Regions from separate parts of the Micromonospora sp. NPDC048999 genome, predicted to be linked through region 2. Evidence: riboswitches for the same ligand, from Rfam matches in the RefSeq annotation. Region 2 holds a riboswitch; the other holds the start of a gene.

Region 1 (4,919 bases), on a different contig from region 2:
AAGACGTTCTTGTGCAGCCGGTCGAGGATCTCCAGGCAGACGCCCGCCCGGGCCTGCGGGCCGGCGTCGCGCCAGGCCGGCAGGGCGGCGGAGGCGGCGGCCACGAGCTGGTCGGCGGCGGCGTGCGGGTAGCGGACGTTCAGCTCCACGCCGAACGGGCTGACCTCGGTTGCGACGGTTTCGCCGTCGGTCGGCTGGTCGAGCGGGAATTCCTGGTTCAGGTACGCCTCGAAGGCGGCCTTGCCCTCGGCGGCGGCGTTCTCGCCGTACACCCGGGGGCTGGGCGACTCGGGATAGGCGGACCAGTATCCCCGCTCCGTGATCGCGGTCAGGGCACGGTTGAGGGTCTCGGCGTGCCTGTCGTACAGGGGGTGCGGCGTCTCCGTCATGCCGCAATCATGCAACAGGTAGCCACCAGATCAGTAGGGGCGTGTCACAACTCAGATCGTCAGCTGCCAGTCCGTCGAGCCGGCCACCGGGCGGCAGCCGAGCTGCTCGTTGATCGCGATCCTGCGGGTGGCGCCGTGCACAGCGAAGGGGGCCAGCGGTTTCCGCTGGCCCCCTTCGGACGTTGGTCGGGAGGGACGTCCGCGCAACGCCTCCGGCGCTGGGTCGAAAGACCTTAAAGTCTTCGGCGGATGCCCTCCCGCACCGAGCATCTTCCGCCGTCCCATTCCTGCCGTCAAGTCCTTGTCGGTACTTTTTCCACACTCACAGCGAATAGCCAGCTACCCAGCCAAACGCCCCGATCCCCCACCCGGGCGATCCACCCTCCCCCGCCCAGCCCGCCTCCGTCACCCATCCACCCCGTCATGATCAACGCCAGTTGCGGGACATCGTGGTGTCAGGGCTCCGGGACACCCCCATGTACCGCATCCGGAGCCGATCATGGATGGGCGGGACGGGCGGCCGTCCGAGTCGGATCCGGTCGGCCGGCGAGCGCGGGGTCAGCCGAGCAGGCCGGCGTCGCGGGCGGCCCGGAGGGAGGGCTTGATGTGGTGGGTGGGGCCGAGGTGGGGGGCCACGGCGTCGAGGGTCTTGAGGCCCTCGCCGGTGTTGAAGACGACCGTCTCGGCGGCCGGGTCGAGGCGGCCGGACTCGACCAGCTTGCGCAGCACCGCCACGGTGACACCGCCGGCGGTCTCCGCAAAGACCCCGGTGGTACGGGCCAGCAGCCGGATGCCGGCGCGGATCTCCTCGTCGTCGGCGTACTCCATCCAGCCGCCGGTGCGGCGGACCGCCTCCAGCGCGTAGAGGCCGGCGGCCGGGTCGCCGATGTTCAACGACTTGGCGATGCCGGTCGGCTTCACCGGGACGATGGTGTCGGTGCCGGCATGCAGCGCGGTGGCGATCGGGTTGCAGCCGGCGGACTGGGCGCCGAACACCTTCCAGCCCTCGGCCGGCGCCTCGACCAGGCCGATCTCGACCAGCTCCGAGAACGCCTTGTCGATCTTCGTGAGCAGCTCGCCGCTGGCCATCGGGATGACCACCTGCGCGGGGATCCGCCAGCCGAGCTGCTCGGCCACCTCGTACCCCAGGGTCTTGGAGCCCTCGGCGTAGTACGGCCGGACGTTGACGTTGACGAAGGCGGTGTCCTCGAATTCGTCGGTCTCCACCAGCTCGCCGCAGAGCCGGTTGACGTCGTCGTACGAGCCGTCGATGGCGACCAGGTCGCCGCCGTAGACGGCGGTGGTCACCACCTTGCCCGGCTCCAGGTCGCTGGGGATGAAGACCACCGAGGGCGACCCGGCCCGGGCCGCGTGGGCGGCCACCGAGTTGGCGAGGTTGCCCGTGGAGGCGCAGGCGTAGCGGGTGAAGCCGAGCGCCCGCGCGGCGGTCAGCGCCACCGAGACCACCCGGTCCTTGAACGAGTGGGTGGGGTTGGCGCTGTCGTCCTTGACCCAGAGTGGGGCGGTGATGCCCAGCTCGGCAGCCAGGTGCGGGGCGGCGACCAGCGGGGTCAGCCCGGGGTCGAGGGTGACGCGGGTGGCCGGGTCCTGACCGGCGGGAAGCAGGGCCGCGTACCGCCAGAAGTTCTTCGGTCCGGCCTCGATCTGCTCGCGGGTGACCGTGGCCAGGGCGGCGGAGTCGTAGTCGACCTCCAGCGGCCCGAAGCACTCGTAGCAGGCGTGCTGGGCGGCCAGCGGATAGCGTGCGGAACAGCCGCGGCAGACCAGGGCGCGGGCCGGGCTGAGGGTGGTGTCGATGCCGGAGGCGGCGGGAAGCGTCGACGTCATGTCGAGGGTCCTCTCATCTTTCCCCGCATCGCCTTGTGCGGCGGGGACGGAATTGGCACCTACCGGCGTCGCTCGTCATCGAGCGCGCGGGTGGTTGCCGGGGCGTCGTCGGGCCGTATCCCTCAGCCCCTCTGGATGAGGTATGCAGTTGTGCCACCGAGTCTATGCCCGGGTCGCGCCGCCGCCATGGCGGATTCCCACGCTGTGAACTGCCCGGCGCGGCGCGGCCCCAGCTCGCCGGGCGACGGCGGCGCGGGGGTTGACCACCACCGGGCGCGGGCTACGCGCTCCTTCCGGGTACGAGCTTGCGGGGGTGGCTGGGTGTGGTGGGTGGAACGCTATGGAGGTCACGGGGGCCCGGAGACATCCATGGCGTTCCACTGACGGGGTCTGGCGCGCGGGTGCTGCGGGGTGGCGGCGCCTGGCATGATCAACCGGGTGAAGATGACGGCGCGGTTCGGCGCGCTGGCAGGAGTCGCTCTGCTCGCCGCCTGCACCTCCGCACCGGCCGCCGACACCGGCGCACCGACCCCGTCCACCACCGCCGGCCCGGGCCTCACCGCCTGCCCCGCCGAGGGAATACGCATCACCGAGCTCGGCGTGGACGCCGCGATGGGACTGCGGGCAATGGGCCTGGAACTGGTCAACTGCGGGACCCAACCGTACGAGTTGGAGGGGCACCCGGTGCCGCGGCTCTGGGACGCCGACCGGGACCCGCTGGCCGTCGAGGTCGTGCCCGGAGCCCGTTCGATCACCTCGGGCTTCGACTATCCGCCCCAGCGGATCATGCTGCGCCCCGGCGAACGGGCCACCGCCGCCCTGCTCTGGCGCAACCTGGTCACCGACCCCACGGTGGTCGCGAGCAACGGCGCGTACCTGGAGATCAGCCCGGTGGCCGGGCGGCCGGCCCTCCCGGTGGACCTGGACGCCCCGATCGACCTCGGCAACACCGGCCGGCTCGGGGTCAGCGCCTGGAAGCCAAACGCCTGAGGCGACCAAGCCGAGATCTTGGCAGGAATGCGCTCCTCCAGGGGCCTTTTCCCACCAAGATCTCGGCGAGGCGCCAGGGTCAGGCTGAGTGGTGGGCGGGGTGTGGTGGGGCGGGGAGCACATGGCGACGCCACAACATCCTGTCGAGTGCCCAGGCGCCGGGGCCGAGCACCGCGATGAGCACGAACGCCCAGCAGAAGAGGGCGGCCATTTCACCGCCGTTGCGCAGCGGCAACAGCCCGTGCGGCTGGTGCACCACGAAGTACGCGTACGCCATCGAGCCGGAGGCGAGCAGCGCCGCGGGACGGGTCACCAGGCCGACGAGCACCAGGACGCCGCAGACGAGCTGGATCAGCGCGGCCCACCAGCCGGGCCACTGACCAGCCGGGAGCGCCTTGCCGCTCATCTGGTTGCCGCCCAGCACGCCGAAGAGCGACGCCGTGCCGTGACAGAGGAAGAGCAGGGCGATGACCATGCGGAACAGGGAGAGCGCGGGACCGTTCAATCGTGCCGGAACCATCAGAAACCTCCACTGAAGGGGATAGATGTTTCCAGCATGCGCCGCCAGCATATCGATGTTAATAAATTCCTTACTGGTGGGACGGCTCGCAACGCCCCTGTTCAAGGGACTGGGAACGCTCCCATGATATCGCCGTTCGTCAACCGCTCCGGGCGGGGGCGTCGGCGAGGACCGCACGTAGCGGCCGGCGGCCGTTTCGTCGTTGCCGGCGTCGCCGCCCCTGCTGACCGCCCCTCGCCATCCGTCAGTGGAACTCCATAAACGTCAAACTGCGCCGTTGACCTCAATGGTGTTCCACTCACCGCCCGGGCGATGACCTCCACGGCGTTCCACCAGGCGGCAGACATAGCAGTGGTACGCACCCACTAGCTTTCGGGCTCGCGGTCGGCCTCCCGAACGAACACTCCCCGACCAGGTGCGCCAACGACCACGCCCCGGTCACGCAGGAGCGCCACCGCTCGCGCAGCAGTAGAGAACGACACCGAGTAGAGGTCCGCAAGCTGGGAGTAGGAGGGAAGCTTGGCTCCCGGCTCGTACTCACCGGCCTTGATCCGGGCGGCAATGTCAGCGGCAATGTCGGTGTAGCTCAATGGAATCGCGGGCATGTTGATCCTCCCGGGTTGGCGATTCCATCTGATCACGCCACACAAGTTCACCTCAAGCGCTTGGTTGACCTATGTCACTAGGCGCAATAGCGTTGCGATGAACCGCCCGGGTTGGCACCAGGGTGGGTTCACCCTCCGGGAGACGAGGCCCGGACAGCGCCGGGGTGGCGCGTGTACATCACAGCCGGAAACCCCCTCCGGCTGGTCGACGCGCTGCCCCGGCAACCACCCACGATCAGGAGGTTTGACGTGACGGTGTCGGAGGCGAGTTCGGTGGTGCCCGCCGCCAGCGCGATCTGGGCGGTCGAGCAGGTGACCGGTGAGCTGCGGGAGACGTACCTCGCGGTGGCCGCCGCCGCCGTACTGCTGGAACGCACCGGCGCGGGCTGCACGCACCCGGCGATCAGGCTGGCCCGGCGCAGCGGCGAGGACGCGCTCGACCTGGCCGGCGACGCGGAGCGGCAGCTCAGTGACGGGGTACGCCGGCTCCGCGCGGAAGCCGGCCACCAGGATCCCGCCACCATCTGCGACCTGATCGAGGTGCTGGACACCGCCCGGGACCAGTTG
Region 2 (4,919 bases):
TCCGGGGCGCCGCGCCCGGATCGTCGAGGTACGCCAGATCGACGACGTGGTGCTCACCCGTTACGCCCTCTCCGACCGCTGCGAGGGCGGCTGAGCCCCGGGGGGCGAGCACCCGACCAACCTTGATCGATCCCGCTACGGTCGGCGCATGCCAGCGACCGGGTCCTCCGTCCCCCCGATCTACCCGTTCACCCCGCTCGTCTTCCTGCTGCCCTGCGCGCTGCTGATGATCGGCGGGATCTTGTCCGATCCGCCAGCGCCACCACCACCGGCCGGCGTGCTGACCCCGGCCGTGGTGTTCGAGGTGCAACGGGACGAAACCGGCCGGGCGGTGTCCGTGCTGCTGCGGGTGGACTCGGCCGACGACTTTCCGGTCCTCTGCGGCATCGACCGGACGGCCTTCCCCAATGGCCGCCTGCCGGCGGTGCACTCCCAGGTCACCGTCGACTACGGCCCTGCGGGCTGCGCGCTCCCGCCCTCGCTCAAGGGCCAGCTGCCGCACTGGCTGCCAATCGTGGTGGGTGCCGCCGGGCTGGCCGCGGCGATCTTTTGGCTGTGGGCGGGCTCGGAGCGCGCCACCCGCCGCCGCTACCGGAGGACGAGGGAGCGGAGCCGGGCAGCGGCCCGCGTCAGAGCACCTGGGACAGGAACCGGCGCAGCCGCGGGTGCTCCGGTGATTCGAAAACGGCGGCCGGCTCACCGGCCTCGATGACAACGCCGGCGTCCATGAAGGCCACCGTGTCGGCGACCTCGCGGGCGAAGCCCATCTCGTGGGTGACCACCACCATCGTCATGCCGGCGGCGGCAAGGTCGGCCATCACCCCGAGCACGCCCTTGACCAGCTCGGGGTCGAGCGCCGAGGTGGCTTCGTCGAAGAGCATCACCTGTGGGCGCAGGGCCAGCGCCCGGGCGATCGCCACCCGTTGCTGCTGCCCGCCGGAGAGGTGCGCCGGCCGGGCGTCGGCCTTGCCGGCCAGCCCGACCAGCTCCAACTGGGCCCGGGCGACCTGCACCGCCTCGTCCTCACCGAGCTTCTTGAGCCTGCGCAGGGCGAGGGTGATGTTGCGCAGCACGGTCATGTGCGGGAACAGGTTGAACTGCTGGAAGACCATGCCGACCCGCTGGCGCAGCGCGTCCGGGTCGTCGCGCAGCACGCTGCGGCCGTCCAGCAGCACGTCGCCGCGGTCCGGCTCGATGAGCCGGTTGATGGTGCGCAGCAGGGTCGACTTGCCGGAGCCGGACGGGCCGATCACGCAGGCGGTCGCGCCCCGCTGCACCGTCAGGTCGGCGCCGCGCAGCACGTTGTTGGCGCCGAAAGCGAGGTGCACATCGCGAACGGTCAGGCTGACCGAGGTGGGGGTGCTCATCGCGGGTCCCTCCGTGCGGTGGTGGGCAGGTCGGTCTCCCCGACGAGGTCCGGCTCGGTGTCGTCCGGGGCGACGGCGACCGTCCGGCCCTGGCGCAGCCGACGGTCGATCCAGTTGACCGCGTGGGTCAGCGGCACGGTCAGCGCCAGGTAGCACAGGCCGGCCAGCAGCAGGGCGGATTCGTTTCCGGTGGTGGCCGCGTAGTCCTGGCCGATCCGGAACAGCTCCCGCTGGCTGGCCAGCAGACCGAGGAAGTAGACCAGGCTGGAGTCCTTGATCAGGGCGATGAGCTGGTTCACCCAGGCGGGCAGCACCCGTCGTACGCCCTGCGGGATGATCACCAGCCGCATCGCCTCGCTCCAGGAGAAGCCGAGCGCCCGGGCCCCCTCCAGCTGGGCGGCCTCGACGCTCTGGATGCCGGAGCGGAAGATCTCCCCGATGTAGGCGGCGGCGATCAACGACAGCGCCAGCACGCCGAGCGGGTAGGGGTTCGGCCCCCACACCTGCATGCCCAGCGGCGCCAGGCCGACCCCGATGAGCAGGATGGTCGCCGCCGCCGGCAGGCCGCGGAACACGTCGGTGTAGACCCGGGCCGGCCACCGCAACCACCGGGTACGCGAGATGCCCGCGACGGCCAGCAGCATGCCCAGCACCGAGCCGAGCAGGGCGGCGGAGACCGCCAGGATCAGCGTGTTCGGCAGCCCGACGGTCAGCATCTCGGGCAACGCCTCACGCATGGCGTCCCAGTCGAAGAACGTCTCCCACAGGGTGCGCAACGGATCCATCGTCTTCTCCTACCGCCCCGCTCTTGCTCGATCGCCGTACGTCAGGAAGCGGCCGACGGCGACGGCACCGCGACCGTGCCGCTGCCCGGCTTGAAGTCGGCCGGGATCGGCCGGCCCGGGTAGTACTGCGCCTGGAGCTGGCTCCAGGTGCCGTCGGCGATCACCTCGTCGAGGCCCTTGTTGAGCGCCTCGCGCAGCTTGTCGTTGCCCTTCGCGAAGGCGTACGCGGTCGGGGCCGGGCTGAGCTGCTTGGCGGCCACCTTGATCTTGCCGTTGCTGTCCTCGGCCGACTTGTCGCCGATCTCGGCCGGGGCGATCCAGGCGTCGGCGGTGCCGGCCTTGAGCTGGTTCAGCGCGCCGTTGTAGTCCGGCACCCGCACCGGGTCGAGGCCCCTGCCGGTGGCGTAGTCGTCCTGCACGGTGCCCTGCACGACCACGACCCGCTTGCCGTCGAGCTGGTCAAAGCTGGTGATCGACGAGCCGGCCGGCACGTCGAGGCCGAAGTAGCCGAAGTCGTAGCCGTTGCCGAAGTCGACGGTCTTCTTCCGGGCCTCGGTGATGGTGATGGACGAGCTGCCCACGTCGAACTTGCGGTTGTTGACCTGGGAGAGCAGCGCCGAGAAGTCGGTACCGACGAACTCGACCTTCAGGCCCACCTTCGCGGCCGCCGCGGTGAGCAGGTCGTTGTCGAACCCGGTGAACTTGCCGTCCTTCAGGTAGATGTTCGGCGGGGCGTCGGTGAGCGTGCCGGCCCGGAGCACGCCGGGCTGGAGCAGGCCGTACGGGTTGGCGGCCGCGTCGGTGGACCCGCCGTTGCCGCAGGCGGTAAGGCTGGCGGCGGCGAGCACGGCGGCGGCGCCGAACGCGGCGACGCGGGTCAGGGCAGGAAGGAATCGCACGATTGTCTCCAGGGTCCGATGGCGACGTGGGCGCACGCCGCCGACGGCACGCCAACGGGCGGGCGAGCCGGAAGGGTGGTTCGGGAAAAGGAGGTGACGCGTCAGCGCGCGCCGGCGTGGCGACAGGCGTCGGTGCATACCCGCATCAGGTCGACGTGCCGGCGCTTGACCAGCGTGAAATCAGCCGGGTAGCCGACGCCGTCAACAGGCGGGGTGCGAAAATGTGCAGACATGGTTCCCTCTGGTCGGTGATGACCTGGGTACCAGGCCACGCTTGCACCGGCGTCCCTGCCGATGCCTGGTCTTCACCCGGGGCACCCCACCGCGGAGGAGGGTTGCCGGCCAGCGAGCCGGGGCTTGACGCTGGCGCTCATGACCTGCCGCAGAGGTTAGCAGCAGCTCCCCCCGCGACGTCCAGCCGTTATGATCACCCTCACGTGCCGGTCAGGTGGCGAGTGCCCGGGCGAGCCGCCGGGCCTCGGTCACCAGGCGACTCCCGCCGCCCCGCGCCACCACGTCGGCCAGGCCCGGCACGTCGATTCGTACGCCGGTCGCGGTGGCTGTCTCGGCGGCCAGGGTGAGCAGGTCCGGGGTGCCGCGGGGCGGTGTGGGCGCGGCCAGCAGCGGCGGCAGCGCCGCGGCGAGCAGCCGCCAGATGCTCAGCCGGGCGCCGGCCGCGACCGCGTCGCGCAGCGGCGTCACCGCCCGGGTCAGCGTCAGCTGGCCGTCCGCCGCCAGCGCGCCCAGGTGCCCGCCGACGGCCGGCGCGTCCAGGTCTCCCGCCCCGGCCAGCATCAGCATGGCGTCGAGCGCGGCGACCCGGTCCACCTCGTGCCGGGCGCACAGCCCGTACGCCAGGGCCAGGTCGAGCGCCGGACCGCCCGCGCCGGTGCACTCGGCCAGCGCCGGCAGGATCGTGGCGCCCCCCTGGACGTCCTCCTGCGCCGCCGCGGCGATCTCGGGAAGCAGGTGTGCGGCCACCAGGCCCCGGTGCCCGGGCAAAACCGTCAGCCAGAGGTTGCCCCTGCCGCCGTAGTGCCGCCCCACCGGCTGCGGCGTGACGGTGAGCAGACCGAGCCGGTCCACCACGCCCTCCGGTGGCGTCGTGGCGGCCAGCGTCCGCCGCACCGGCAACCGGTCGTATCCCCAGTCGTAGGAGCCCGATCGGTCCCGCCGACCGACGGTCACCACCTGGTGGGCCGGTGCCGGGAGAGCGTCGCCGCGCAGCCAGCTGGCCAGCTCGTCGCCGGCCGGCGTGCCGAGTGCCGCCGCGCGGGCCGCCAGCGCCTCGTCCACCACGGACGGCAGCCGCAGCAGCGCCTGGGTGAGATCCCACCGCCAGACCGGGCGGTCGCCCAGCGATGCCAACCGGTCGTACAGTGCGGCCGGGTCGAGGGCGCCGGTGGCCGAGGTGGGCGCGGCGAGCAGGCCGGGGTCGTGCCGCCCGTCCAGCCGTTGCCCGATCTCGGCGAGCCGCGCGCAGTACAGCTGCGTCAGCGCGGATCGGCCGGCCGGTTCGACGGCCGGGCCCCGGAACGGGCGCAGCGTCCGGCGGTCGCACTCGTTGAGCAGGTCGGCCCACTGGTCGCGGCGGTTGGCCGCCTCGGCCGGGGCGGCTGCGGCCAGCAGGACCGCACGCAACTGGACCGAGACGTTGAAGGCCCCCCACCTGTGGTCCGCGCTCACCTGGTGGCGTTGCAGCACCGGCAGCAGGGCCGTCTCCAGCCGCTCCCGGTCGGTCGTTCCCAGCCGGACCAGCCCGTCGAGGACCCGCTCGACCGCCAGCGCCGGCCACCGACCGCCGAGCAGCGCCGACACCTCCTCGACCAGCTCGTCCACCTCGGCGATCGGCGGCGGGGCGGCAGCGG

Evidence for each region. A riboswitch is a leader RNA that binds a small molecule or an ion and turns the genes downstream of it on or off. The one in region 2 is predicted to bind S-adenosylmethionine.
Region 1: it holds a riboswitch for S-adenosylmethionine, as region 2 does, so the genes downstream of both, thrC (threonine synthase) here and AB0C02_RS28850 (ABC transporter substrate-binding protein) in region 2, are expected to answer to the same signal.

What each region holds. Positions count from the first base shown of each region.
Region 1 covers NZ_JBEZFI010000005.1:58,642-63,560, forward strand. The annotation lists gene paaN (phenylacetic acid degradation protein PaaN) at 1-389, opposite strand, end outside; gene thrC (threonine synthase) at 948-2,237, opposite strand; SAM riboswitch class I at 2,248-2,379, opposite strand; gene AB0C02_RS09580 (DUF4232 domain-containing protein) at 2,682-3,227, shown strand; gene AB0C02_RS09585 (DoxX family protein) at 3,307-3,747, opposite strand; gene AB0C02_RS09590 (winged helix-turn-helix domain-containing protein) at 4,113-4,352, opposite strand; gene AB0C02_RS09595 (hypothetical protein) at 4,602-4,919, shown strand, end outside.
Region 2 covers NZ_JBEZFI010000045.1:29,951-34,869, reverse strand. The annotation lists gene AB0C02_RS28870 (dihydrofolate reductase family protein) at 1-94, shown strand, start outside; gene AB0C02_RS28865 (hypothetical protein) at 149-712, shown strand; gene AB0C02_RS28860 (amino acid ABC transporter ATP-binding protein) at 630-1,367, opposite strand; gene AB0C02_RS28855 (amino acid ABC transporter permease) at 1,364-2,152, opposite strand; gene AB0C02_RS28850 (ABC transporter substrate-binding protein) at 2,194-3,051, opposite strand; SAM riboswitch class IV at 3,317-3,429, opposite strand; gene AB0C02_RS28845 (DUF6493 family protein) at 3,496-4,919, opposite strand, start outside.